2 linked regions of the Casimicrobium huifangae genome follow. The protein of the gene in region 2 interacts with the protein of the main gene of each other region in a pairwise test. Links are inferred from orthologs where the notes say so. Each region holds a gene or a part of one and is shown on either strand. Other genes may lie near its edges.

Region 1 (3,231 bases), 510 kb from region 2 along the record:
GTACATCGCTTTCAACAGACGCACGGCCGAACATCTTTCCAGTTACTAGACCAGCGACGACGAGCAAGGCAAAACCGCCTAGTGAATTGAGCCCGTTGCTGGCACGCTTAGGCGCGTCGGACGACTGTGGTGAACCAAGATTTGGCTGTATTGCTTGCGCTTTAGTAACCATCGAGCGCCCAATCGCGAAAGCAAGGCCAATTGTGAATAGCTGCAAAAGTAACAACCCAGCAGTGAAAATGCTGCCAAGTAAGGTAAATGCGATCCAACCGAACGTAGCGAGGAGAAAGGCGACCCGCCCGGCCCGCGCTGCGGCGACGATCGTAACCAGGATGGCAAGCTGAAACGCAACAACTCCAGTCGTCAGAAGATAGGCCACCGCTCGCCCCCAATGATCTGAAACGCAATTGTGCAACATATGCGGTCAAGTGCGTACGCTGGAGCCCCTTTTGCCCGCCCCGAGAAGCGCAGCGTTGTGCGGTCGTAGACGCGTCGTCGGCACGCACTCTGCGAAGCGTCAGCGAAGCATTCGTGTGCCGTTGACGCGTCCCGCAGAACGCGAGCATCGCAGGAAAAGGCGGGCAGTAGGGGCAAGCGCTTTTGGTTACTTTTGCCGCGATTGGCAAAAGTAACTGGCGCCGCGCGGCCATAGAGCGCGCTGGTGGCGAACGAATCCGCTCATTCCACCAAACCCTCACCCTAACCCTCTCCCGCAGGGGGAGAGGGACAGAGGTCACTTCTTGCGAACCGGCGGCACATCCGTGCACGTGCCATGCGCAATCTCGGCGGCCATGCCCACACTCTCGCCCAGTGTCGGATGCGGGTGGATGGTCTTGCCGATGTCGATCATGTCCGCGCCCATTTCGACGGCCAGGCAGACCTCGCCGATCAGGTCGCCGGCGTGGGTGCCCACGATGCCGCCGCCCAGGATGCGGTGCGTCTCCTCGTCGAAGATCAGCTTGGTGAAGCCCTCGTCGCGGCCATTGGCGATGGCGCGGCCGCTGGCGGCCCACGGGAACTTGCCGACCGTGTACTTGAGGCCCTGCTTTTTCGCCTCGTCCTCGGTGATGCCCGCCCATGCGACCTCGGGGTCGGTGTAGGCGACGCTCGGGATCTGGCGCGCGTCGAAGTAGGCCTTTTCGCCATGCGCCGCCTCCGCCGCCACGTGGCCCTCGTGCACGGCTTTGTGCGCGAGCATCGGGTTGCCGACGATGTCGCCAATCGCGAAGATGTGCGGCACGTTGGTGCGCATCTGCTTGTCGACATTGATGAAGCCGCGTTCGGTCACCGCGACGCCCGCATTGTCGGCGGCGATCTTCTTGCCGTTCGGCGAGCGGCCGACGGCGACCAGCACCAGGTCGTAGCGCTGCGCTTCCGCAGGTGCTTTCTCGCCTTCGAACTTGACGTAGATGCCATCCTTCTTTGCTTCGGCGCCGACGGTCTTGGTCTTCAACATCATGTTGTCGAAGCGCGGCGCGTTGACCTTCTCCCACACCTTGACCAGGTCCTTGTCGGCACCGGCCATCACCCCGTCGAGCATTTCGACGACGTCGATGCGCGCGCCGAGTGTCGAGTACACCGTCGCCATTTCAAGGCCGATGATGCCGCCGCCGATCACCAGCATGCGCTCGGGTTTGACGTCGAGCAGCAACGCGCCGGTCGAATCAACCACGCGCGGATCATCGGGCATGAAGGGAAGCTTCACCGCCTGCGAGCCTGCGGCGATGATGCACTTCTGGAACTTGACGACCTTGGTTTCACCTGTCGTTTCCTGACCAGTGCCTGTGGTCAGCGCGACTTCGACGTGGTTGGCGTCGAGGAACTTGCCGATGCCACGCACGATGTCGACCTTGCGCGCCTTGGCCATGCCGGCGAGGCCGCCGGTGAGCTTCTTGATCACGCCGTCCTTGAATTCGCGCAGCTTACCGATCTCGACGGTTGGTTCGCCGTAGCTGATGCCGTGTTTGGCGAGCGCCTTGACCTCGTCCATCACGGCTGCGGTGTGCAGCAGCGCCTTCGAAGGAATGCAACCGACGTTGAGGCAGACGCCGCCGAGCGTCGCGTAACGTTCGATGATCACCGTCTTCATGCCGAGGTCGGCCGCCCGGAATGCCGCGCTGTAGCCGCCGGGACCAGCGCCCAGCACCAGCATTTCGCACTCGATGTCAGCCTTGCCGGCGTAGGCTCCTGCAGCAACTGGCGCGGCACTTTCCGTTCGCACTGGGCTCGGCGAAGTGTTTGTGACGGACGTTGTCGCGCTTGATGAAGCAGCGCTCTTTGCAGTCGGCGCTTCGACGGGCTCAGCGCGAACGGTAGAAGCAGCTTCAATCACAGCCACCACAGTGCCCTGCGACACCTTGTCGCCGAGCTTCACGCGCAGCTCCTTGATCACGCCCGCCGCTTCGGCCGGCACTTCCATCGTCGCCTTGTCGGATTCGAGCGTGACGAGCGATTGCTCCTTGGCGACGGTGTCGCCGACTTTCACCAGCACCTCAATGACCGGGATGTCCTTGAAGTCGCCGATGTCGGGGACTTTGAGTTCTATGTTCATTTTCGCTTCGCTCTAATGAAGGACGAATGACAAAGGACGAATGACGAAGGGGCCACTCGATTCATCAGCCGTCGGCGTTGTGTTCAACATATTGGGAGACAAGCAACGGCAGACCTTTGCGTCATTCGTCCTCTCGTCCTTTCGTCCTGTAGCGCGCAGCGCTACAAAGCAATCCTGCGGAAGTCACTCATCAACTGCCCGAAGTACACGTTGAAGCGTGCGGCCTCGGCACCGTCGATGACGCGGTGATCCCATGACAGCGACAGCGGCAGCATCAGGCGCGGCTCGAACTCCTTGCCGTTCCACTTCGGCGCAATCTCGCTTTTGCACACGCCCATGATCGCCACTTCAGGGGCGTTGATGATTGGTGTGAAATAGCGACCACCGATGCCGCCCAGCGAGCTGATCGAGAAGCAGCCGCCCTGCATCTGGTCGGGCTTCAACTTGCCTTCGCGTGCGAGGCCTGCGAGTTCGCTCATCTCCTTGGCGATCTGCACGATGCCCTTCTGGTCGGCGTTCTTGATGACGGGCACCACGAGGCCATTTGGCGTGTCGGCCGCAAAGCCGATGTTGTAGTAGCTCTTGAGGATCAGGTTGTCACCGTCGAGACTCGAATTGAAGTTCGGGAACTTCTTCAATGCCACGACGGTTGCCTTGATCATGAACGCGAGCATGCTGAC
Region 2 (3,287 bases):
AGGCGTTGATGCGTGTCATGTTGGTGACACTCGCGATCACTTTGCCACTGACGGCTGCGCTCTGGTTTTCGCCAGCGCTGATCGTGTTCTCCGACGCCAGCTTCGGGCAGGCGATTGGTGCTTCGGTGCGCGCCAGCCTCGCCAACTGGCTGTCGATGAGTGTCTATGGCATCGCGATGTTCGGTCTGACCGTGCTTGCGGTCGTGCTGGTTTCACCGCTGCTATATCTGCTGCCGGCCAAGGCGGTGCTGACGACTGTCATGTTGCTGGTGGTGCCGCTGACTGCGATCCGCATGATCAGCGATTACGTCTGCTACCGCCGTGTCTTCCACCGCGAGGAGCGGGTGGAAATGGTGGCTGGCGCGGCTTAGCAGTCGCCGACACCCCGCGCAGCATCGTGTGGTTCAGATCGCTGTCAATTTCGCATACTCAAGCGCCAGCCGCTTGATGCCGTGCTCGGCGAAGTTGACCTCCACCTGCACGTTCTTGCCGCTGCCATCGGCGTTGATGATCACCCCGTGGCCGAACTTGGCATGGGATACCTGCTGCCCAATGCGAAAGCCTGTGTCGGTGCGCGTGGCGCTGCCGATAGATTGAGCGAAGGCTGAACGCTCAGGATTGCCCCAATCGCTACCGAGCGGCGCGTGCGGCTCCATCGCGAGCAAATTCTTCGGCTTTGCCGACAGCCACTGCAATAACTCGGCAGGGATTTCGTCCAGAAAGCGCGACGGCACGTTGTAGCGGGTCTGGCCGTGCAGCATGCGCATCTGCGCGTAGGACATATGCAGTCGCTTGCGCGCCCGCGTGATCGCCACATAAGCCAGCCGCCGTTCCTCCTCAAGCCCGCCGTCGTCGTTCAGCGAGTTATCGTGCGGGAACAGGCCCTCTTCCAGGCCCGTGATGAACACATAGTCGAACTCCAGCCCCTTTGCCGAATGCACCGTCATCATCTGCAGTGCTGCACGCCCCTCTGCGGCCTGGGTATCGCCCGCTTCCAGTGACGCATGGGCGAGGAAAGCGGTCACTGCATCCTGATCCTCGGCGACCGAGCCATCGGGGCTTTCGACGTGGATCACGCCACCGGTTTCGCGCAGGAAGTTGTCGGCTGCATTGATCAATTCCTCAAGATTCTCGACGCGATCCTGGCCGTCCTTTTCGGTCGCATAGTGGGTCTTCAGGCCCGACGCATCGAGCAGATGGCGCACGATCTCTGGCAGCGGCTGATTCTTGGTAGCGATGCGCATGCCTTCGATCAGGCCAATGAACTGCGCCATCGCCACCTGCGCTCGCCCGCCCGCGCCGCCGGCACACGCGGCCTGCCACAACGTAACCCCGGTGCCCGCCGATACCGCTTGAAGGTTCTCAACCGACTTGGCGCCAATGCCGCGCGGCGGAAAGTTGATCACACGCAGCAGCGCGTTGTCGTCCTCCGGGTTGTTGATCAATCGCAAGTACGCCATTGCGTGCTTGATCTCGGCGCGCTCGAAGAAGCGCAGGCCCCCATACACGCGATACGGGATGCGGGCGTTGAACAGGCCGTGCTCGAACACGCGTGACTGCGCATTGGAGCGGTACAGGATGGCGATCTCGTCCAGCGGTACGCCATCGTTCATCGCCGTCTTGACGCTATCGATCACGAAGGCTGCTTCCTCGCCGTCGCTGTAGCCCTGAAACACCCGGATCGGCTCGCCGTGTCCCTGATCGGTCCACAGCTCCTTGCCCAGCCGGCCGTTGTTGTTGCGGATCAGCGCGTTGGCGGCGTCGAGGATATTGCCGAAACTGCGGTAGTTTTGTTCCAGCTTGATGATCTTTGCCGGGCCAAAGTCATGCTCGAAGCGCTGCATGTTGGCGACCTTGGCGCCGCGGAAGGCGTAGATCGACTGATCGTCGTCGCCAACCGCCAGCACCGCCGTCTGCGGACCCGCCAGCAGGCGCAGCCACTTGTATTGCAGTGTGTTGGTGTCCTGGAACTCGTCAACCAGAATGTGCTTGAAGCGGGCGTTGTAATGCTCGCGCAGCGCCTCGAATTTGCCGAGCACTTCATAGCTGCGCAGCAACAACTCTGCGAAATCGACGACGCCTTCGCGCTGGCAGGTGGCCTCGTAGAGCTGGTAAATCTCCACCTGCTTGCGGGTGTAGTCGTCAAATGCCTCCACCGCGTTGGGTCGCAGACCTTCCTCCTTGGCGCTGCCGATGAACCACGCCATCTGCTTGGGCGGGTACTTTTCGTCGTCAATGTTGTGGGCCTTCAGGATACGCTTGATCAGCGACACTTGATCCTGGGTGTCCATGATGGTGAAGGTTTGCGGCAGGCCCGCCTCGCGCCAGTGCATGCGCAGGAAGCGGTTGCAGAGCCCATGGAACGTACCGATCCACATGCTGCGTACGTTTACCGGTACCAGCGCCGAGAGACGCGTCAGCATCTCCTTGGCCGCCTTGTTGGTGAAGGTGACCGCCAGCACGCCCGATGGTCCGACTTGCCCGGTCGATATCAGCCACGCGATGCGCGTTGTCAGCACTCGGGTCTTGCCGGAGCCGGCGCCAGCGAGGATCAACGCCGAAATGTGCGGCAGGGTAACGGCGGTGAGCTGCGGCTCATTGAGCCTGGCAAGGAGCGGAGAGGTCATCCACCAATTTTAGGGAGGCAGCCCGGCGCAGATGGCGAGCAGTCAGGAACGCCGAAAAATGGTGCGTACCGACTGCACGGCGCCGCGCCAGATAGCCGCGACAGCCCGCTTCACGCGGAACTTGATGACTCGACCCACACGCCAGGGCCAACTGGCGCGGATCGCGTTGAGCCACACGTCTTTCCACGGGATGAACCAGCGATAGGCGGCCGCAAACCAGCCGAGCTGCATCAGGGCTGGTTGCGTCAGCGTGAATAGACGGGCAACCACCGCCGTGCCGACGATCTTGGCGACGAGGATCACGGTAACGCCGAGCACGCGCTGGCCGTGCGCAATGAGCCATAGCGCCAGCAACTTGACCGGGAACAACAGTAAGCTGGGCAGGGCGAACAACAGTAAGGCAGCCCACGGCGGCAGGCGTCGGATCGCGTCTTCCATCGCCTTCCACAACGGTCGCCGGGCCAGCCAGTCGAAGACATGCCCGAGCGTCTCCCAACCCCACTCGTAGAACATCACGATGAGGGCGAGCGGCAGTTGCAGCAGGCGGATCAGAAAGCGCCACATGGGCGCAATGTAGCGCGGAATCGGACAATTTCACCCTGACCAGGCGCCCCTGCGACCGCTAGCGGGCGGCGCCGATAGAATCATTCCCATGTCACC

Evidence for each region.
Region 1: the proteins of FKL89_RS05565 (region 2) and lpdA interact in binary tests that used the Escherichia coli proteins (3 or more experiments, as listed by UniProt). The link is inferred for Casimicrobium huifangae from one-to-one orthologs.

Annotation. Positions count from the first base shown.
Region 1 is NZ_CP041352.1:683,030-686,260, reverse strand. The notes cover bases 143-3,054. They hold lpdA (dihydrolipoyl dehydrogenase), read right to left. Parts: upstream 2,552-3,054; coding sequence 734-2,551; downstream 143-733. Other genes in these bases: aceF (dihydrolipoyllysine-residue acetyltransferase), read right to left, coding at 2,713-3,054; FKL89_RS03105 (hypothetical protein), read right to left, coding at 143-379. In the rest of the region: more of FKL89_RS03105, read right to left, coding at 1-142; more of aceF, read right to left, coding at 3,055-3,231. UniProt on the Escherichia coli protein: Lipoamide dehydrogenase is a component of the glycine cleavage system as well as of the alpha-ketoacid dehydrogenase complexes.
Region 2 is NZ_CP041352.1:1,194,073-1,197,359, forward strand. Bases 17-2,984 are described here. They hold FKL89_RS05565 (UvrD-helicase domain-containing protein), read right to left. Parts: upstream 2,628-2,984; coding sequence 405-2,627; downstream 17-404. Other genes in these bases: FKL89_RS05560 (BPSS1780 family membrane protein), read left to right, coding at 17-371; FKL89_RS05570 (hypothetical protein), read right to left, coding at 2,670-2,984. Outside these bases: more of FKL89_RS05560, read left to right, coding at 1-16; more of FKL89_RS05570, read right to left, coding at 2,985-3,191; argA (amino-acid N-acetyltransferase), read left to right, coding at 3,280-3,287. UniProt on the Escherichia coli protein: A helicase with DNA-dependent ATPase activity. Unwinds DNA duplexes with 3'-5' polarity. Translocates on single-stranded DNA with 3'-5' polarity. Initiates unwinding more efficiently from a nicked substrate than double-stranded DNA.